DNA from 4 places in the Alicyclobacillus tolerans genome. Region 1 is predicted to be linked to each of the others. Evidence: riboswitches for the same ligand, from Rfam matches in the RefSeq annotation. Region 1 holds a riboswitch; each other region holds the start of a gene.
What was found. A riboswitch is a leader RNA that binds a small molecule or an ion and turns the genes downstream of it on or off. The one in region 1 is predicted to bind cyclic di-AMP.
Positions count from the first base shown of each region.

Region 2: it holds a riboswitch for cyclic di-AMP, as region 1 does, so the genes downstream of both, ACOJUR_RS10190 (cell wall hydrolase) here and ACOJUR_RS05185 (C40 family peptidase) in region 1, are expected to answer to the same signal.
Region 3: it holds a riboswitch for cyclic di-AMP, as region 1 does, so the genes downstream of both, rplS (50S ribosomal protein L19) here and ACOJUR_RS05185 (C40 family peptidase) in region 1, are expected to answer to the same signal.
Region 4: it holds a riboswitch for cyclic di-AMP, as region 1 does, so the genes downstream of both, ACOJUR_RS11225 (C40 family peptidase) here and ACOJUR_RS05185 (C40 family peptidase) in region 1, are expected to answer to the same signal.

Region 1 covers NZ_JBMGNK010000002.1:1,040,380-1,045,691, reverse strand. Annotated here, with positions in the region: gene ACOJUR_RS05205 (YojF family protein) at 1-298, opposite strand, end outside; gene gnd (phosphogluconate dehydrogenase (NAD(+)-dependent, decarboxylating)) at 489-1,385, opposite strand; gene ACOJUR_RS05195 (hypothetical protein) at 1,534-1,794, opposite strand; gene ACOJUR_RS05190 (hypothetical protein) at 2,005-2,142, opposite strand; gene ACOJUR_RS05185 (C40 family peptidase) at 2,334-3,179, opposite strand; cyclic di-AMP (ydaO/yuaA leader) riboswitch at 3,182-3,349, opposite strand; gene ACOJUR_RS05180 (2-hydroxyacid dehydrogenase) at 3,511-4,497, opposite strand; gene ACOJUR_RS05175 (FAD-dependent oxidoreductase) at 4,562-5,312, opposite strand, start outside.
Region 2 covers NZ_JBMGNK010000002.1:2,025,487-2,030,798, reverse strand. Annotated here, with positions in the region: gene ACOJUR_RS10205 (LSm family protein) at 117-404, shown strand; gene ACOJUR_RS10200 (G5 and 3D domain-containing protein) at 511-1,371, opposite strand; gene ACOJUR_RS10195 (DMT family transporter) at 1,513-2,427, shown strand; cyclic di-AMP (ydaO/yuaA leader) riboswitch at 2,523-2,693, shown strand; gene ACOJUR_RS10190 (cell wall hydrolase) at 2,706-3,422, shown strand; gene ACOJUR_RS10185 (C40 family peptidase) at 3,534-4,379, shown strand; gene ACOJUR_RS10180 (DNA-3-methyladenine glycosylase family protein) at 4,755-5,312, shown strand, end outside.
Region 3 covers NZ_JBMGNK010000002.1:1,498,342-1,503,653, reverse strand. Annotated here, with positions in the region: gene ACOJUR_RS07400 (ribonuclease HII) at 1-226, opposite strand, end outside; gene ylqF (ribosome biogenesis GTPase YlqF) at 385-1,275, opposite strand; gene rplS (50S ribosomal protein L19) at 1,435-1,776, opposite strand; cyclic di-AMP (ydaO/yuaA leader) riboswitch at 2,215-2,348, opposite strand; gene ACOJUR_RS07385 (hypothetical protein) at 2,410-3,162, opposite strand; gene ACOJUR_RS07380 (hypothetical protein) at 3,149-4,813, opposite strand; gene ACOJUR_RS07375 (O-antigen ligase family protein) at 4,791-5,312, opposite strand, start outside.
Region 4 covers NZ_JBMGNK010000002.1:2,218,081-2,223,392, forward strand. Annotated here, with positions in the region: gene ACOJUR_RS11215 (FAD:protein FMN transferase) at 1-624, opposite strand, end outside; gene ACOJUR_RS11220 (FMN-binding protein) at 625-1,173, opposite strand; gene ACOJUR_RS11225 (C40 family peptidase) at 1,428-2,024, opposite strand; cyclic di-AMP (ydaO/yuaA leader) riboswitch at 2,026-2,147, opposite strand; gene ACOJUR_RS11230 (anti-sigma factor family protein) at 2,175-2,690, opposite strand; gene ACOJUR_RS11235 (globin domain-containing protein) at 2,931-3,302, shown strand; gene ACOJUR_RS11240 (DUF1284 domain-containing protein) at 3,338-3,775, opposite strand; gene ACOJUR_RS11245 (alpha/beta-type small acid-soluble spore protein) at 3,865-4,053, shown strand; gene ACOJUR_RS11250 (FMN-binding negative transcriptional regulator) at 4,170-4,778, opposite strand; gene ACOJUR_RS11255 (DUF488 domain-containing protein) at 4,963-5,312, shown strand, end outside.

The DNA of each region.
Region 1 (5,312 bases):
CATTGTCGTAACCTGCAAAGAGCAATTTCCCGTCAGACGTTTCTTCCCAATCCGTCAGTCCTTCTGCATATATCCAGCCACCGTCCATTTTCATACCCGCACGATAGGGGCCAAGACCGGTAATGGAGGCACGCGAAAATTTCACTTTTACATTGCGAATATAAGCACACACGGCCATGCCGCCACTGGGATTGTTCCCGGCGTAAGCTCCGTTGGTAGTTTCCAGATGCAAATAGACTTCTTGGCCGACGAACGACTGCAACTTTTCATCAGCGAGCACCCGTTGGATTGGTCCCATCCCGTCTCCTCCTTATGCCTTTCCATGAACTCTATCTAACTATAAGTATGTTACCTAAGAAATTCAACCTGTTCGCTGGACATCATATTCTACAAAATATACAACTGCCAAGGAATGCACCCGTGGCAGTTGATATAGAAATCCATCTTTTCATTTATTTATCTCGATCGCGCTAGAAAGATATGGATGGTTATGCTTTTTCCACAGCATGTCCACCAAACTGATTGCGTAAAGCTGCAACCACTTTGCCGGTAAACGTATCATTTTCACGTGATCGATAACGCATCATCAAGGCCATGGCTATCACAGGTGTAGGAACTTCCAAATTCAAGGCTTCGTCAACCGTCCATTTTCCTTCTCCTGAAGAATGCATAACACCGCGAATAGAATCGAGTTGCGGATCTTCTTCAAACGCCTTCTCTGTCAGCTCCATCAACCAACCGCGAATAACAGAGCCATGCGACCAGACGTGCGCCAAAGCTCTGTAATCATACTCAAAACCACTGCGGTGCAGCACCTCAAATCCTTCTCCAATAGCTGCCATCATGCCATATTCAATTCCGTTGTGCACCATTTTACTGTAGTGTCCACTTCCGACTTTGCCCGTGTACAAATAGCCTTCGTCCACTGCCGTATCGCGAAAAAGAGGTTCAATCTGTGCAAATTTCTCTTTATCGCCGCCTATCATATAACAGGCTCCATGGCGCGCACCCGAAGTGCCCCCCGAAGTTCCCACATCAAAAAAGTATATGTCTTTAGAGAATAAATTTTTCGCTCGACGCAAGGTGTCTTGGTAATGTGAATTACCTCCATCGATAACGATATCCTCAGCATCTAAATGAACAACCACTTGCTCAAGCACTTCATCGACAATTTTTCCCGCCGGCACCATAACCCATATAACGCGTGGTTGGTTGAGAGAAAGTACCAAATCGGCAATGGTTTCTTTCGTTTGACCACCAGATTGTTCAAAAGTACGTCTTGCATCCTGGCTAATATCGTAGGCTATGACTTCATGACCGTGATCCATCAAATTTAATCCGAGATTATGTCCCATTTTGCCGAGACCAATTAGGCCAACTTGCACAGTGACTTCATCCTCTCTGCACTCAATTTACGCACTGACCGATTATATCAATCCATGTCACTTTTTTCCTCACTGCAAAATCAGCACGATTTTCATTTAGATTGCCAAACCGCAGGTCATACCATGCACTGCTAACTTTAGCAAGTATTCAAAGCTTTAGCGCTCCAATGGGTCGAGTTATTTTTTTCCCTCTTAAAAAGCGCCCTAGTTCATCTCTTCTAGCCAAATAACGTTGTCCACATTTTTCACACTTTAAAATTTCATTCGTATAATGACGAAAAGACCCTTTAAATGGCTTGTCCGCTTTGCCACTCGGGCGTATTTGACGCATATATTCATGAATATGGTGCTCAACGACTGTTAGCGGAGATTTACATTCACGACATTGAGGAACTTGATAAGAAACCAAGTTGGCAAACCTCCCTACATAAAATCAATATCAAAAGATGAATGCGATATTTTTTTGCTCTTTCTCCATTAAGTCCGCTATGTAATCAACATTTTACTGACGCATGTTATCGATTCGCTTTGTTTTGACATTTTCCTGTCACAACCAACGTTTCCAAACAAAAATCGGGAGAGACAACCCTGTCTTCTCCCGCCGGCGCTAGTTTTACACTTAATACAGTGCACCGCAGGCTCCACCGCAGCCACAGCCACAACCTGCTGCTTTGACAGTTGGGACAAGCAAGAAGAACAAAACAAAGATAATGAGAAATACGACTGCCCACTGTGTGTATCCACCAAATACACCCATGATTGACAACCTCCTTCTCGGCACATTTCACAGTATGGTATGACTTGTTGCCAAAAGCCTGAAACGGTTTATGCCTAGCATAAAAGGAGTTGTCCATGCATAAATAAGGAGTGCATTCACAAACGATGCACTCCGAACCCTTTTTTCAAATCAAATACAGCCAATTTCAATCACATTTCAAGACCATTAGATTAGTATATTCTTGTAGCACCAATATAATGGGGAGCCCAATAATACTCATTGTAAAGCGAAGCGATTTGAACACCTGAAGTTGGAGTTTGTGCGCTGATGAATTCACCGTCACCTAAATAAATGCCCACATGGGAAGGTCCATGTCCGTCCGTGTCAAAAAACACCAAATCGCCCGGTTGCAAGTCAGATTCAGAAATATGTACACCCTCTGCAAATTGTCCATAGCTGGTTCTATCAACATAGATACCAAAATGCGCATAGACAAACTTGACAAAACCAGAGCAATCAAAGCCACTGGGACTCATTCCACCATACACATAAGGGTAGCCGACATACTGCCTGGCGTACTGGGCAATCTCTTCTCCTAATACGGCCTCTGACAAGTTGGTCGACATGGGTCCACCACTACGAGCACTGAGATTATCCGTAGCATAAGATGAAGATGGGCCGTTTAATTGAATTTTTTCTCCTACATGCAAGATGGAATTGTTGGTGAGGTGATTCCATTGCTCAAGCTGACTGAGGCTAACACCATGCGCTTGACTGATGGACCAAAGACTCTGTCCGGGTTGAACGGTTACCACTTGTGTAGAAACTGTTGCAGGTTGCAAGTCGCCAGCAACATCACTGGTCTCTACTTCCAAATGCTGACCAGGAAAGATCAGGTCTCCACTGAGATGATTTAAAGTTTTCAAGCTGGCAACAGATGTGTGATAGCGTTGAGCAATAAGGTAGAGGGAATCTCCGGGTTGAACTGTGAAAGATGTGGTGGCGGCAAAAACGACAGATGTGTTCATGGCTGCAAACGCAGCAAAAGACAGCGCAAATTTAACTGTTTTTTTCACACTTAAGCTCCCTGTGCACCTACGAGGTTAGTTGACGGGCTCGGGCCGCAGCTTGTGAGCGCCCTACCAAAAAAGCATAGAAAAAATAGAATATTCAGCTCTTTAGGATTCGCCCCAAAAAAGAATGTCCCCCGTCCCCCGACGCCAAGAGGGTTCGGCGTTTTATGTCGACGTCTGGCGGAAGTATACCGAAATATCGCTTGGTTGGTCAATCCTTTTTACCATAAATTAGCCACCTCATGAAAATTTTTTTCTATTTAAATAGACTTGCCTTGATTGGACAAGAAGAAAGAGCCATCAAGAAGTTGGATTGATCGCTGTTGGACAGTGACTATTTACCATCCCATACTTCAGGATTAACCATGTGCGGTGGCTTTTCGCCAAGCAAGGCGCAGCGTAAATTTTCTGCTGCCAATAGTGCCATTGCTTTGCGTGTTTCCACTGTCGAACTCCCGATGTGAGGTAAAGTGACAACTTGGTTCATATGTAAAAATGGATGATTTGATGGCAAGGGTTCGTTCTCATAAACATCAAGACCTGCTCCGCGAATCCAACCATTTTGTAAAGCGAAAATCAAAGCCTGTTCATCTACTACTTTCCCTCGGGCTACATTAATCAAATATGCGTTTGGTTTCATTTGCTCTAACTGTGATCGACCAATCAAATGAACCGTTTCTTCAGTCAGTGGGGTCAATACAACTACAAAATCACTCGTCTGCAAAAGATGGGCTAAATGAACATAGTGCACATGCATGGTGTTCTCAATATCTGACCGGCGTCTCCGATTGTAATACAGAACGCGCATACCAAAACCCAACGCTCGGCGTGCTACAGCGGTGCCGATTCGTCCCATGCCTACAATTCCTATTATCCTCCCATACACATCTGTACCCGCCAGCAAATTCGGAACGTTAGCATGCCATTGCCCAGATTTGACGAAAGCATCCGCCTCAGGTATGCGTCTTGCTGCGGCGAGAAGTAAGCCAAAGGCTAAATCTGCTGTAGTTTCAGTCAGAACATCAGGAGTATGGGTGCCAACCACTTTCTGTTTCGCCATTTCCGATAAGTCGAAATTGTCATACCCTACAGCTATGTTGCTTACTACTCTTAAATTTGGTGCTTGATCCAATAAATTCTTGTCAATCGGAACGCGTGGATATACAAGCAGGCCATCCACATCTTGCAATCGTTCCAGCAATTCAGACAAAGGCGTAACAGCATTTTCTTTGGGGGTATAGACAACTTCAAAATCTTGCCGCAGCATGTCAATCGCTTCTACAGCTACCGTATCAGGCACGTATACTTTAGCTTTGCGCACAGCGAATTCCCCCATTTTCTGAAGTTCTGCAGATAGTCTTTCTAGCTTGCTAGCCTCAACGGGATTATATCAAAGCTCCCTGCTGAATCAGTTCCTGACGAATAGCAGTGACATCATACTTCTTTGTAGCCGCGTAATAGGCAGCTGCTACTCCGGCAGCATGGCCAGTGGCAAATGCAGTACCCATGACTCGAACAGATGCAAAAGCTAATGCATCACAAGAAATAATTCGGCCGGCACACCAAAGATTTTTGAAACCACGTACGGTGAGTGAACGCAAAGGTATGTCGTAGTATGCTTGATTCTTAATGGAAAGATATTCCGCTGGTTTTCCCGGTCGATGAATCTCAATGGGCCAGCCACCCCGTGCTACTGCATCATCATGTCGAATACCGTTCACAACATCTTCACCGGAAAGTATGTAATTGCCAAGTACGTGTCTGGTTTCACGCACTCCCATAGCTGGACCTGTTTGCACTAAATAAGCGTTCTCAAATCCTGGGATATACTTGCAGAAGACGTCCATATACTCCCACGCCTGTTTTCTTGCAGAAATTTCTGCTTTGGTCAATTGAGCAGATTGCAAGGCATCCACGTCCTCATCCGCAAACATCGCCAAAACATCCCCAGACTTAGGCAGACGCAAAAGCATACCACGCTCTTTACTTAAATGATGATAACCTTCTTGCTTGGCCTTCTGAATAGCTTGCTCGAATATGGACTTGTCCAGCGAAACTGATGGATGGACTCCACCAATACGCATCACCAATGTACTTGCTTGTACCATGCCTTCCGGACTACCCTGAACAACTTCT
Region 2 (5,312 bases), 990 kb from region 1:
AAGTTCCGCTCGTCCATGTGGACGAATATCGTGATGTCCAAATCCTTCCTTCGCGTAGAGTGTAGATGACCACAAACCAGTTTTGTGGAAATTCACTCTATAGGAGGAGAGTAGACATGGTGACTCGTGCGCATGTCACACCATATGTGGGGCAGCGTGTAGTTGTTCGCACTCATAATGGAGCCATCCATCACGGTATCCTGCATTCCGTCACTAACGATGGAATCTACCTGCGCCCTTTGCGTGGTCAATGGCAGCCAGCCAATTGTCAAGAGCAAGCACAATACGAAGTCTTAACCCGCAAGAACGGATCGCAGGAAGACGTTGAAGAAGCATGGTGGCCATTCTTTTTCTTGCCCTGGCTTGCTATAGCTGCATTTTGGCCATGGGCTTGGTGGTGGTAAGTTCTGCTTTTGTATGAAGCACCAACTTTTCCTCATGGTAGCCGGCTCCCTTCGAGCCGGCGTTACTCATATATCATCTGCTAAATTTACGGTGAGGGATTTGAACTTAGGATGCTGAACCAGGCTTCAGCACGTACAGTGTGAGTGTCCTTCTACCAAAATCCAACGCCTCTTGTTCGGTAGCCATACAGATGTCTATTCGATCTCCCTGAATAGCGCCTCCCGTATCGGCAGCAATTAAGTCTCCAAATCCAGGGATATAGACCACCGAACCGAGGGGGATGACAGACGGATCGACCGCGATAACGCCTGGTTCAGCAGGTCTTCCTGTTGCAGTAATTCCGCCTGCAACGTATGCCGTAGCAACCACCGTTAAAGTTTCGGCACTTTGCAAATTATTGCTGCTTCTCGTACTGAGCGTACTTTCAGGATTAGATTGATTGTAAGTTTGGGATTGAATAGGTGGTAAAACTGGAGCAATCCCTTCTAAGAGAACACGGGGAGTTGGGGGGCGGATGGTTTGAACGTGTTCGGCCTGTTGCAACATACGACCATCTAAAAAAACGCGCACCTGTTTAATCTCAGCAATGCCTTCTTCGCCAGAGTGCAAGACGTGGTATTGACCTACTGGCAAACGAGTTGTTTTTTCTATAAAGGTTTCAAATGGTAATCTTCGTTTGCTGATGGTGGTTACCACATGTTTTTGCATAAACCGATGGTCTGTATGAAGACTTGTCATGAACGATTTTTTAGAGTTTTCTTTTTTTTGTAATCTAATTTTTAGCCATTGTGATTTATTTTGCGCCTGTAAATTAGAATTTTCATTATTGATATAAATTGAATTCGCTTTCGGAAACAGGGTAGTAGTTTCCTGATGAGAAGCAGGAACCAATGTAGTAGCTCCATCGGCAATCAGCGAGGCAATCAGAGCTGAAATGGTTACCGGCATCATACCTGGCTTAAGCAATTGCTCACCCCTATCGAAAAATAATGAATTGGATTGGCTGGTTTGTCATTCAGACTATGCACCAGCCTCTCTTTTCATGACAGAGTTTTTACCGTATCTTTAGGTTTGCAGTTCTCGTTTGGGAAAAGAGGCACAATACATATGAATAAACCTATAGCTTTGATTTCTTTAATCCTAGTTACATTGGTTTGGGGAGTAACATTTACTTTAACGAAATCAGCACTTTCGGATGTACCTGCCCTGCCACTTTTGGCGATCCGCTTTCTATTAGCTAGTTTTTGTATGCTGCCCTTCGTGTTTTGGAAACGTGACCTGCGAAAACAAATGAATTGGCAATCGACGTGGATAGGTGCAGGAATTGGTCTGGTATTAATGCTTGGTTATGCCTTGCAAACTTTTGGACTAGAGACTACTTCACCCGCAACAAGTGGCTTTTTGACAGGACTTTCAGTGGTCATGGTACCGTTTATCAGTTCGGTTATTCAGAAAAAAAAGAGAATGGGTGTCCGTGTCTGGGTGGGAACATGGTTCGCAGCAGGCGGTTTATATCTACTTTGTGGACCAGGATTAATTCATATGCAACCTGGCATCCTGGAAGGTTTATTTTGTGCGTTGTTTATGGCGTTACAAATCGTCATGGTAGAAAAGGCAGCCCCTTTCATCTCACCTCTCTATCTGGCTTTTGTTGAAATTGCAACCATGTCAATTTGTTTTTCAATATACTCCTTTTTGGTCTACCCTCATTCAGTATGGAATCTGGCAAATTGGTTGCAGCCCAAAGTGGTTATTTCTCTGCTTGTCAACGGCATTATGGGTACCTCTATTGCTTATTGGATTCAAAATGTTGCTCAACGTTATTTGAGCGCTTCTCAATCTGCAGTTATTTTTACGTTAGAACCGGTATTCGCTGCTCTTGTGGCTTGGCTTTTAGATCAGCAGAAGTTAGGTTTCTTCACATGGTTCGGAGCTTTTTTCATTTTGCTAGGCATGTGGTTGAGCGATACTTCCATTCGATGGAAACTAACATGGAAAAATCATGATGAAATCAGTCAATGAGGTAGAAAAATGATAATGTTTATATAAAAAATGGTAATCAAGTAAATTATTTTAGAATGAATTCAATAATTTTTTATGTTAGCTTGTTAGTAATCTTCTGCTTCAAGCCGAATCGCTGATAGCAGCGTACGGGGGATTTTCAGTATGAAGGTGCGGGAATGATGCAATTGCCCGATCGCCTTCTAGGGGTGAATCCAAATTTGGACAGGCGTACTCGATCGCCTGAACCCGACAGCTAACCTCGGAGGCAATTCTCGAGAGGGAGTCGTTTACACATTATGTTGAAAAAACAATTTTTAAAGAAGCGAACTTTGCAAATCGCTGCTCCGGTCGTAGCAGTATCTTTTTTTGCGGCCACACATATGACGGTTGCCCATGCAGATACGATGTCAACGTACACCGTACAAGCAGGCGATACATTATGGAAAATTTCTCAAGCCTACCATATCTCTCTAGCTTCATTGGAAGCAGCTAATCCTCAGGTCACTCCGCGCGATATGTTGATTGGCACAGTACTGAATTTGCCAGTCTCAAGCCGTACATCTTCTTCTATTGTGGCCAACACCAACCAAATAAATTCAAGTTCATCTCCAACCGCAAATGCTGATGATTCAGAGGCTACGTACAATAGTAATCTATATTGGTTAGCCCATTTAATTTCTGCTGAAGCTCAGGGTACCCCGCTCAATGCTCAAATTGCAGTGGGGGATGTTGTCTGGAATCGTATGCAAAATCCAGATTACCCAAACACTGCTTATGGGGTAATATTCCAGAAAACGAACGGTTATGCGCAGTTTACTTGTACCACGAACGGTTTTATCTATCAGACTCCTGTGGCTAGCGCTTGGACCGCTGCCGAAGATGTGTTGGACAACCATGAAAATCTAGTACCTAATGCGTATGTTTTTTATAATCCATCCAAAACCGCTTCTAACAGTTGGGTCTGGGATCAACCAACCATTGAACAAATTGGGCCGTTTATTTTTGCACAGTGATGATTTTGTAGAAAGCCATCACTGGTTAGATTTTTAAAAAGTTTATATTTTATTTGCTAAACTTATATAACAGAAAATTTTAAATAATAAAATAAAAAAGAGGTGCATTTTGTGAAAAACAACAGATTTGCCAAATGGTTTTGGCAAGGCGCTGGCGTCTTGGCAGCTGCATCAACAGTTCTCGCCTTTGTTCAGCCAAACGAAGTTTGGGCTGCAAATCTGTCGTCCAATTCCAGCGAATATGTAGAGACGAATCACGGTTGGGTAGACATGTTTCGCTCACCATCTATCTATTCTCCTGTGGTAGGTAAATTAGAATTATCGGAGCAAGCACCGTTGGTAAAAAAATATAACAACTACTGGTATGAGGTTGATTGGCAAGGTCAAGATGTTTTTTTGACCACGAGTAGCAGGTTTGTCCATCTGGTAACAACCGATAGTACTCAAACAGTTGCTCCTTCTTCAACAAACACTGCATCATCGGATCTTTCAGCAAATACGACTGTAAACACAAATGGATTGAGTTCTGCAACCTCTCCTTCGTCATCTTTGCCAGAGTGGAAAATAGAGGCTAACAAAGTGATTGCTGTAGCCCGTACCCAACTGGGTGTCCCTTATTGGTGGGGGCATCAGGTTCCTGGTGTAGGTTTTGACTGCTCAAATTTTACGGCTTGGGTTTATCGGACTGCTCTTGGCATCCGCTTTTCATCGTCGTCCGTATATCAACGTTATCATGTAGGAACACCTGTTCCACTGTCGCAAATTCGTGAAGGAGATTTGCTTTTCTTCCGAACAGCCAATAACCCGACAGGTGGAGGACATGTGGGGATTTATGAAGGTAACGGAATGCTCATTGAAGAAGGTGGGGGATACGGAAAAGTAGTCCAAGTTCCACTGTATTCGACTTGGTTTGGGCATGCTTTAGTTTTTGCTCGCCAGGTCATTCCTAACTCCTAACCAGATGTTTGTCAATCGGGCGAATGTCCATGGCATAAATCTGGACTGCTACGTACTGTAAGAGCAGAAACCGCTCAAGGGAGGTGCTCTTAGATGTACGGAGTATTTGGAGGATATACTCGCTGGGCTGTAGTATTTCTCATCATCTTTGTGCTCTTTATCCTGCTCGTGCCCTATTCGGTAACTACCTGCACCACAACACCGGTTGCGTAATTTAACAATTTTTACAAATTCAGAACAAAAAACTGTCCCTGCAGGGGCAGTTTTTTGTTTCAAAACAGGAAGGACAATGAGAGATTTGCTGAACAGTTTGGAATTCCTTAATCTATTGATGAGACGTTTCTCATCACTTCCGTCTGAAAAGGAGATCCGTTCATGATTTTTCTTGTTGATCTTCCCCAACCGTTTGATTGGGACGCTACCATAGAGCGGTTTGCCGTTCGAGAAGATATTACAGTCCATGTTCAGGACCATACGCTCATTCGTACTTTTTGGACGGGAAATAAACCCATTGTTTACCGTGCTTCCGCAGTCAAAAGCCGCTGTATGGATAGTGTGTTGAAGATAGAGACCAATCGCAACCTTTCTTATCAAGAACAAACAGAATTGAAGGCACATTTGGCACTCACACTCAGTTTTACAGACGACGTAGAAGCGATGTATGAGACATTGCAACATACACCTGCAGCCATACTTTTTGAACGCTTTCGCGGGTTGCGTCCAGTACACGATCCAACGCTTTTCGAATCGCTCATCCGTACCATCATCGGGCAACAGTTAAACACTAAATTTGCTGCCACTCTTGTGAATAGGCTGGTTCGATTAGCGGGTGATCACGTTGAAAATCCATTTGTAGAAGAAATTTTCACTTTTCCAGCCGCAGAATCCTTATTGCGATTTTCTGTGGATGATTTACGGCAAATACAATTGAAC
Region 3 (5,312 bases), 460 kb from region 1:
CAATTTCCTGAATTTTCTCCAGTAAAACCTCTCTTTTTTTGGCGGTCAACTTTTTCGAATCTGTGATACTCTGAAGTTCTGCTATTGGAACATCTGGAGAAAAAATAACAGCTGCTGCAACAACAGGCCCCGCTAAACACCCCCTACCTACTTCGTCTACTCCTGCAAGTAAAACTTGTTTTGAACCTACAAGCCAACGTTCCATTTGCCAAGAACGAACCAGCATGTACACCACCTTTGATTTTCAAACTTTATCCTTTCAATAAAAAGCAATTTTGCCATATCAACTTAGCAACCGTTTAACATTGAAAAGACACTGCTTATTCTATCGAGATCATCAATAATAATCTATCCGTTAATGGCTGATTCATTCTACTCAGCACTCTATTCTTCCCCGTGTACCCATTCAAAAGACACTCTGCCCAGTTTACCCGTCTGCAGCTCACGAAGTAGAGACTCTGCCATACGTTCTAAATCCGGACGCGCACCAGACATTAACATGCCTTTCATACGGGTCATTTTTTCAAACAAATCTAAAAACGCTTCCGCTCCTTCAGGTTCATCGAGAGAATATGAAGCATAGGAGCGCGCTTCAATTTGCCATCGTTCTTCAACCAGATGCGGGTAATATCGAATTAAGAATTGTAGTGCATGTAACGCCAAATCTACATGATCTAAAATTTCTGGTTTTATAGCCCCACTCATAGCCAAGAGATACCCATCTTCAGGGGAATCTATTTTGGGCCAAAGCACTCCAGGGGTATCCAGCAATTCAATGCTACCTATACGTACCCACTGCTGGGCTTTTGTAATTCCCGGACGATCACCTGTTTTTACAGCAGAACGTTTAGCCAATCTATTGATTAACGATGATTTGCCCACATTGGGTATACCCACCACCATAGTACGCAGAGGACGTGGTCGCATGCCCCGACGCGCTTCCCGTTCGCGTTTAGCCTTAGCTGCCATTTCTAAAGCAGGAATAATCCGCTGTACTTGACTACCCGTTTGCGCATCGACAGCTATAGCTGAAATACCTTGATGTTCAAATTTCTGCAACCATTGCTTCGTTTGGCTTTCATCTGCCAGATCCTTGCGAGTCATCACAAGCAAGCGTGGCCGTGCTCCAATTAAATCTTTCAGCAAAGGGTTGGAACTGGCCATTGGCAATCTCGCATCGACTAACTCAATAATTGCATCAACCATTTTTATGGAAGCTTGAATTTCCCGACGTGCTTTGGCCATATGTCCAGGAAACCACTGAATCGTTTGCAATATCTTTTCACTTCCATCACATATAATTTTCTGTTGAAATCAGATCCGATAAACTACCACAGATGAAACGTATACTGAAATACTAAAACTAAGAAAGGGCCACCCGGCCCTTTCTTAACGCATTTACTTTTACTAACGCAAATCAGCGTACGGCTTAAACTAGCGAATTTCTTTAATGCGTGCAGCCTTGCCAGACAATCCACGCAAATAGTACAACTTCGCTCGACGAACTTTACCGCGACGCATAACTTCAATCTTTTCTACCTTTGGAGAGTGTAATGGAAATGTTCTTTCTACACCAACACCATAAGATATTTTGCGCACAGTATAGGTAGCACTGATGGCTGAACCACGACGCCGAATGACCACGCCTTCAAAAACCTGAATACGCTCACGCTGACCTTCACGAACTTTCACGTGCACACGCAACGTGTCTCCCGGGCGGAAACTAGGAATATCTGTACGTAATTGTTCCCGCGCTACTTCTTGAAGTAAATTCATCTAGGATTTTCCTCCCTTACCTTCGACGTTCATGCTTGTTTGCAAGCAGCGGACCGTCGAGATCACGCGCGATAATATACCATATAAATTCATCAAGGTCAATTTTTTAAAAATTTCACCTAATATAAAATGGTACAATAGAACAGGTAGTCGTACGACTACCTGTTCAAAATGCATGTATTAAGATGGAGACGTGCGAGTAGAAAACTTTACTTTTAGCTTTTTGTCTTCGTCCAGCATTTTAGAGACTGAATTCCGTGCTTGCTGCGAGGAACGCATCTTCCTCAAATGATGCAAAATCTCCATATCTCGCTCCCACTGTGGGAGCTCTGCATGTTTGTTCATGCTTACCAACTCCCCGATGGAAAAGTCCATCGCGGCATTCCTAAAAAGAAGCATTTCTTAAAAGTTACAATTGACGATTACTCGCCACCATTGTAAAACTGCCCGCAACGCTTACGGAGTTAGCTGACGGGTTCGGGAGCAGGCATTCCCTACATCAGTGAAAGACTGATGATTCACCCCTGTGATTGGGTTCTCCGCTTCTCTTAGGAATTCAGCGACGGCATACTTTATTATATGCCTCTTTGCTTGTTTTGCCAACTGATGAGCATATCTGAAATGATATAAACTCTAATCTTTGAATTGTTTTACAAGTGACAAAGGAATGTTTACCTTGGCGTATTTTTTATTCAGGTTAAACAGAATGGTGTCTGTAGAAATTTGTATAGGTCCCACTTCCGATATAGAACCCACCGAACTCGTTTCTACTTCACGAATTTGACCACTGCGTTTTCCGACCATGACCGTCATTAAAACATGCGAACTGGCTGGAAACACTTCTCCCGCATCCCATGTGGCTAATTTTTCCACATCCACACCAGGGACAATCATGGTGAACACCCAGCAATACTCGTCTACCACATATTGTTGAGGCTGCAGATACACAGGCGTTCCCATCTTCTCTACACCTTCTAGCACTTTAGCATACGTTTGAAATACATCGGGGCTTGGCAAAGGATCAGAAGGTGTCCAGTGACCATTGACAAACGAGAATGCGGACTGCCCTTGCTGAAAAAATTGAATATTCGTGTCTCCCTCATGTACACCTAACGAAACTTCATTTGGTTTTTCAACTGAACCATAGACGGTAAATGATGGATTTATAGAATTATCAACTAAATTAACACTAGCCTTAATTTGATATTGATGAAGTTGAAGCCCCTTGTGAATAGCCGTCTGAATGATGGGCCATGCTTCAGCATCCGTTTTCGCTAAAGAAATGGGTGGCACTTGATTTAAGGTGGTCAGAGGTTTTGGCGAACATCCAACCAGTCCAAAACAACCAAGCAATGCAGCTACAATCCATAGCTTATTGGACTTCATCTGCTTTCACCCGCTTTCTTCTGTCATTCAAGCGCAGTCCCCAGCCAATGAGACCAATGATTATAAAAATACCAATAGAGACTGGGAGTACTGGCGTATACGAACGTTGAATGATTAAATATTCACCCGTTCCGTATATTGAAAGAGCTAAATCAACCTTACCTGGTTGCCAATGAACAGGCTCTACATTGACAACGTTGGTTCGATATACACGCCAATTTCGATAAAGTTGATGATCTCGATATAGATAAGAAGAGAAATATCGAGTTGGCACGTCTCTCATCGCACTTGGATCATCCGTGATAATTTCAGGTGCTCGATTTCCAACAGAAGGTAATACAGCTTCAAAACGCAACGAGGAACCAAGGGGAGCCTCATATACTGTACGAAACTGTCCTGCACTATTGACCGACAAAATATAGGCTCTTTGAGCGTTGACAAAAATAGCATCTGGTCCACCCTTGGTAAGCGGACCAATCACAATATCATGCGGTAGTGATTGTGTCAACGAAGCATGGAAGCTAGCTACTACTTTATTTTGAGTTAAACTGACAATTTGCAGTAAATTGGCTCCTTCGAGCAATACCTGATTGGCGCCTGGTCGAGTAAATGAGCCTTCACCAAGAATAATTTGCGTTTTGACTGGAACTTGCACTGTATGACCTTGCCAACTTCCGGTCAAAAGTCCTCCTTGAATCTGCAAGGGTGGATTTGCAGGTGTAACATTTGCGTCAGATAATAATTGATTCCATTGCTCTTGATCTTGCTCCCAGGTTTGTGCAGCCAAAGCCAGAAAATTGCCTGAATAACTGGCTGGTTCTAAACCTAATGCTGCGGCGCTGGCAGGTGAAACTGGAGCCGTCAAATACATAATGGCATGTTGATTGACAATCTTCCAATGTGAAACTGACAAGGGGAATGTAGGCGCCACCAAATTCCAAAGTGAAACTTGAGCTAAATCACTCAACGGTAGCGGTTTAACTACTGCTTTGCCGTGATCCGAAAGTATTTCCATTAACTCATACTCGTGTTGAGCGGTCTGTAAAAGATTATACAGAGAGTCAGGCTTACTTGTAGCTTGACTAGCTAAATCACTAAGTTCTGCATTGCTAGGTAATACACGATTGAAAGTGACAAGTGCAGGTCCTTGCGGAGTTGAAATGGTCGACCAAGGCAATGCAGGAATATCTCCAGGAATCAAACTCATTTTTCCATATTTTACGATCTTAAAATGTGTCAAAAACGGCCATTCACTGTAGGGAAGCCATAGATTCACCAGCAAAATTGCAGCCGCAGAAACCAGTACGGTCTTCCAACCTGCTTTCGTAAACCATATAGCCAAAATACACAATCCCAGAAGCATGATGACAGTAAAAAGCACACGCAACCCTGTAGGATAAAAGGATACGCTTGAAATTCCTTGACCAAGCAAAAGAGCAAACAGCGTGAAAGTAATCCATTTTTTGCGCGATTGGATGCGAATAGTTGTCAGCCAGAGCACAATAATCACGATGACAGCCAGTACGCCAAGCAAAGCAAAATCTTCAACCAATGGTTTAACAACCCAAAGATTCATAGCATTGACAAACAGCGCCCAAAGCAGATAGACAATCCAAAGCCATCGACGACTACGCTTCAATGTTTTGTCCATCTTGCACCTCCTTGCCAAACCGCCCATATCCCCAAATCAGTAAGAGAGTTAAAAAAGCAAAATACAGAGCTGTCATGGGATTGTATTCCCATACATTTTCTGTGAAATTATGAATCACAACCGCTAAAATACCTGCAAATCCTCCAATAGCTAAAAACTTATCTCGTCCCCAAGCTGCTTTGGCAACTTTTTTATACAGCTCATAAAGAAGGGAAAGTTGCATACCAGCAAACAGAACAAGCCCCACCAATCCAGATTCGCCCAATGTCTTTGCGTAGTAATTATCGGAGTAGATTCCACCTCGATAAGTTGCAGCAACTTGTCCTCCGTAATGGCCTAAGCCTGCGCCAAAAAGAGGATTTGCCGCCATATGATCAAACGCCGTTAACCAACGGGCAATGCGGCCTGCTTCAGCTGATTTAAGAAAATAGACCGGTGAGAACAAATCAGCAAATCGATGATGTATAGATGGTAGAAAGAATGCCACAACACCTACGAC
Region 4 (5,312 bases), 1.2 Mb from region 1:
AGAAAACGGATTGCGAATAGAAATCTTCCACGGCTCACCATTAGGTTGTATACCTCTGGCGATCACATCTCCACCAGCATTGATACAAAATCCTGGATATTCAGAAAAACAATGAACTACCAAATCAAGTGCTAGCCCTTTTGCGGTAGCTCCCACATCCAAGAGGAGCGGTTTCATTAAGCGAACGGTTTTTTTCTCCACATCAAGCTTTACATCACGATAGGAAGCATTAAAATCTATGTTTTCGCATAAATCCAATTTGTTTCCTGTCAAATAATTTGTGACAAAACCACCCTTCTCTAGCCATCCACCTATGGTCGGGTCAAATCGTCCATGAGTCATCTTGGCCAATTCTAAACTGAATTGGATAACCTCGAATAATAGAACAGGTACTTGAACATCCTCACCAATTTGTTGTGAAAGACGTCGTAACACACTGTGTTCAAGAAAACGACTGCAGGTTTCCTCTACGATGTTGAAAACTGAAATTGCTTGTTGCAAATTTTTTCTAACATCTTCAGATGAATTACCCTCTATGGAAACCCAAAAATCAACTTTTGTACCTAAAGCAAGCACTTGATGATGATAGAGTTGAAGTTCTTTGCTCAGGATAAATTCCTCCATTTAAGCCTTTGCAGCTTGCAAAGCCTGATAGACAGCCATAGCAAAATCTTGAGTACTTGCTGTGGCTCCAGAGACAATATCAATTTGCCACGTCTGCTTAGCTTCAACTTCGTTTGGTAAAACCGGATCAATAACGGATTGTGGATAATGAGTGGTACATTGAGTGATCTGCACTTGAGTGATTTTTCCATTCTGTATCGTTACAGAAACACCGACGCTACCATAAGCGTTCGTGCCCACTCCTTGGTAAATACCGTCCTTATAAAGAGAACTGCTATCGCTCTTATGTTGAGACTTGTCTGAATTTGATGTTTGATGATTTGCAGAAGTTGTTGTTGATGATAATGCTTTGTGGAATGACCTAGTCTCGTGATGTTCTTTTCCCATTTGATGGAATACCTTGTTGGACTCACTTGCATTTTTTTGATCTAAGATCTGTGGATTTAATGCCTGAACTGTCGGTTCCGTATAGAAAAAACCTGCAGCATAGATGGCTCCTACAGCGGCTGTAGATAATGTTAACCATTTGGATTGAGTAGTTTTGAGCAATCGATAAACACCACTTTCACCCGATTCCTATTCTCCGTCATAGATTAATAAAAGTGGCCTTCTAGGTGTTGAAGTATTTGTCCGATGGTTATGAAGAACTTGTGGAGTCATGAATAAAAAAAAGGGCTTGTCCCCCTGTAATATGTTCTGCCAAATGTAAACAGGAGAAAGAAAAAACCTGTTTATCCATAAGGCAACATATTAAAGTCATCTAAAGATGACGAGAGGAACAAGCCCTATAGAAAGTTTCACTTTTAAAACATACGTTTGACAGTAGTGATGTGATTGTACCAATACGTTCCAGGATGTAAAGGTGCAATACCTACTTTACCCAAACCGCCGCCTTCTTCAATCATCTGACCATTTCCAATATAAATCGCAACATGACCACCATGGTTAAAAATAACCAAATCACCAGGTTGCATATCCGAAATAGGTACCTGCCAACCTACATCGTGATATTGTACTTGCGAAGCTCCACTCATAACATAGCCGAGCGCATGATGATAAACATAGGCTGTAAAATTAGAGCAGTCAAAGCCATACTGACCTCTATCTTCGTTATGCCCCCATCGATAGGGAGTACCTAACTTACTTTCTGCTACTGTCAATATAGCTTGAAACTTCTCTTCTGGTGTCGCGTGAATTCCAGCTAACGGTTGAACAGATGGCTGATAAGTGACTCCTGGAGGTAGTTGACCGTTATACGCCAATTGAGATTTGACGTAGCTATTGCTGGAAAACGAATAAATGGGTGTACGATGATAAGTTTTTGCCATTGCAATTTGACTGGTAGCAGGCAAAAATACTGCAATGGATGTTAAAGCCAATAAGGCTGCTTTTATTTTCATAAAGTCCTCCCCTTGCCTCCGAGGTTAGTTGACGGGTTAGGACGGAGGTCGCCCATGCGCGTTGGCGCATTCACCCCAAATTGTATCCCCCGTACCCTAAATAGGATTCGGCTGTTTTTTGGTTCGGACTTTATGCTAACAAACACTTTGTCATAATTTCATTGCAAAATAGTTAGAAAGAAGTCTATAGTTTTCCAAACGATTTTCTAATTCATGAGCTTTACTCAAAACTGAATCAAATTTCACCGTTACGGAATGAGGTACTTCTCGAGTTACAATTCCCTCAGCTTTGACGACCACTTGATGGGCTGGCAGATGTGCCCAAAATGAAAAGAAAGCAACAGCAATTACCATTAAAGCCGCAATAGATTGGGGTACTTTTATAAAAAAGGAACGAGCTTTTAAACCAAATATTTTACCCATTCGAGATTGATTTTGTAAGTGCCGTTGAGGAAATACATACACTTTAGCATGAGTAAGTAGCGTGTCTGTTTCTGTAATTTGCTGATTCTTGTTTTCTTGAATCATGAGATTACGGTAAGATACATATTCTTCAACTTCTTGCCGACATTTTTCACAATTCTGTAAATGGCGCTCAAAACGTTTATTTTCAAGTTCGGTAAGTAATCCAGCCACATATCTCAAGCTTAAATCACACAATTGCATGGATTGCCTCCCGTCTCCCCCAGTTTTAACCAATCTTTCTCATCATGTAGACCCATTATACGAAAAAACCCCTAAACTTGACCAGTATTTTCTCAATCTCTCTTTTCATTTTTGTAGGAATACTGACTGGATCAAAATTCGCACATCAATGGATTGCTTTATGTCTTGTTTCACCAATAATTTGCATACTGCAGCAAAATTATATACGGTTGAATGAAAAAGCAGGAGGCTTATTGGAGTATGGAAGTTAAATCTATTTATGAAGCGATTGGCGGTCAAAATACAATAGCCAATCTGGTTGACATATTTTATACAAAAGTCCAAAAAAATGAACTCCTACGTCCTCTATTTCCAGAAGACATAAAACCTGTGCGTGATAAGCAATTGATGTTTTTGACTCAATTTTTTGGAGGGCCTTCGCTTTATACAAATATGTATGGTCATCCAATGTTAAGAGCCAAACATCTTGCACATCCTATTACTCAAGCTCATGCGAGCGAATGGATACGTTGTATGGAAGAGTCACTCAATCAAATTGGGATAGACCATTCTGTTCAGGAATTTATGTTAGAACGACTTCGATTAACGGCTCAACATATGATTAATCGTTGAAGATTGGAATGCTTAAAAAATGAAAAAATCAGATTTCAAACTGACTTTTTCGGGAGTGGTAATAATGAATAACCTTCCTTAATTCTTTGAACTCCTTCTTCACAAACTCCATAGGAGCGCCAACTGCACGTACTACAAAGTACGGCTATATCCGAAGGATGCATATGCTGACGAATTCTACTTTCAACTGACTGCCAAGCCAGTTTTTGACCAGAGTGTAATCCTAATTTAACTAGAATCTGTTGATCGCGATCTGCAACATTTTTATCTTCACAATGATAACATTGATTATCAGGAAAATAATGACACAATTCATCTGGTCCCGTGACAATAAGTACTTCTGTTTGTGGCTCTATTCTCAATTGGTTATAAACATTCTTCATATGCTCCACGAATTCTTTTGAATAACCCATTCCTCGAAAGCCAAGCATGCATAAAAGATGATGTCCGCGCAATCGAATCAAATCTGTCACCCTTCGATTTTTTAATCTGTGTATAGAAAACTAAACTTCTCACATAATAACTTTGCAGTCCAAAATCATTTTTGAAAGGGGAACTGAAAATGGCAAACAACAACGAAAAACTCGTACCAAGCCGTGCCCTGGATCAGATGAAATGGGAGATTGCAAATGAGTTTGGTGTTAATCTCGGAGCAGAAACGACTTCACGTCAAAACGGCTCCGTAGGTGGGGAAATCACCAAACGTTTGGTCGCATATGCAGAAAGTCAATTATCCGGCCAAATGAAGTAAGCAAGGAAAACCTTTGGTTTAGAAAATAATTCTTAGCGAGCCTATCCATACACACGGATAGGCTTTCGCGTATAATAAGGATATTCCTTCCCACTGTCATTTGAAGAAGATTGATTTTATTTTTGAACAATATTTTTCTGCATCCAGCGAGCAACTTGGACGTCATTCCAATCATTTTTCGCCTGTAATTGTTCAATTACACGTTGTTGAACAGCTAAAGGTTTATTCTGACTCAATTTTTTGCAACCTTCAACTAAATCAATCTCAACTTTAAAACCTACAATAGCTTTCATCATTTGTTGATAATAATGCTGCTTAGAATCCATAGGAAGTTTTGAATGTGGTTCATATGCATATATCAGTTTTTCAAGAATTTCTTCTAACTCGATTTCGTCTTTAACCAACCGACAGGTTCCTTGAATATGTACAGCCACATAGTTCCAAGTTGGTACCGATTGAGGAAGATCATACCATTCCGGTGAAATGAATGCATGCGGGCCAGAAAAGATACATAAACAAGGGCTACCATCCATTGCTCTCCATTGAGAGTTGGCTTTGGCCATATGCGCAAGCAGCATTTGTTTATCTTTGTCATAGTACATGGGTAGATGTGTGCAAAGAGGATGATTGTCCTCTGAAGTTATAAGTAAGGCAAAGGAATGACGAGTTATAAACTCTGAAATTTCATCTTCATCTTGCCATTGAAACGATTTTGGGATATACACTCCCACTCACTCCCTCGCTCGTCACCGATTTGGACGATCCGCTCACAAAAAATTGTAACATGTTGACGCAAGCTCCTTTGAGACCATGGGTTACTTCACAACAGAAATTTTGTATATGTTGTGTTACCTTTTTATGAATCATCTTTTCAGTAATGAACTATGAATTGAAAGGATTATGCCTGGTATGAAACATGAAAACTTGTACTTAAAACGTATTTATATACCAACTGATCCTTCTGACGGTACACGTATATTAATCGATCGATTATGGCCGCGAGGAATTCGAAAAGAGGAGGCTTACGTTGACATTTGGCTAAAGGAAATTGCACCAACAGATAGATTACGGAAATGGTTTCATGAAAATCCTGCACAACGGTTTTCTGAATTTCGTATTCTCTATAATCAAGAATTAACAACTAGTCTAAGTCACCAAGAAGCCCTAAATAAAATTAAAAAATGGGTGACAGAAAGCCCCGTAACACTCGTTTACGGAGCCAAGAATGAGTTAATCAATCATGCAGTAGTACTCTATGA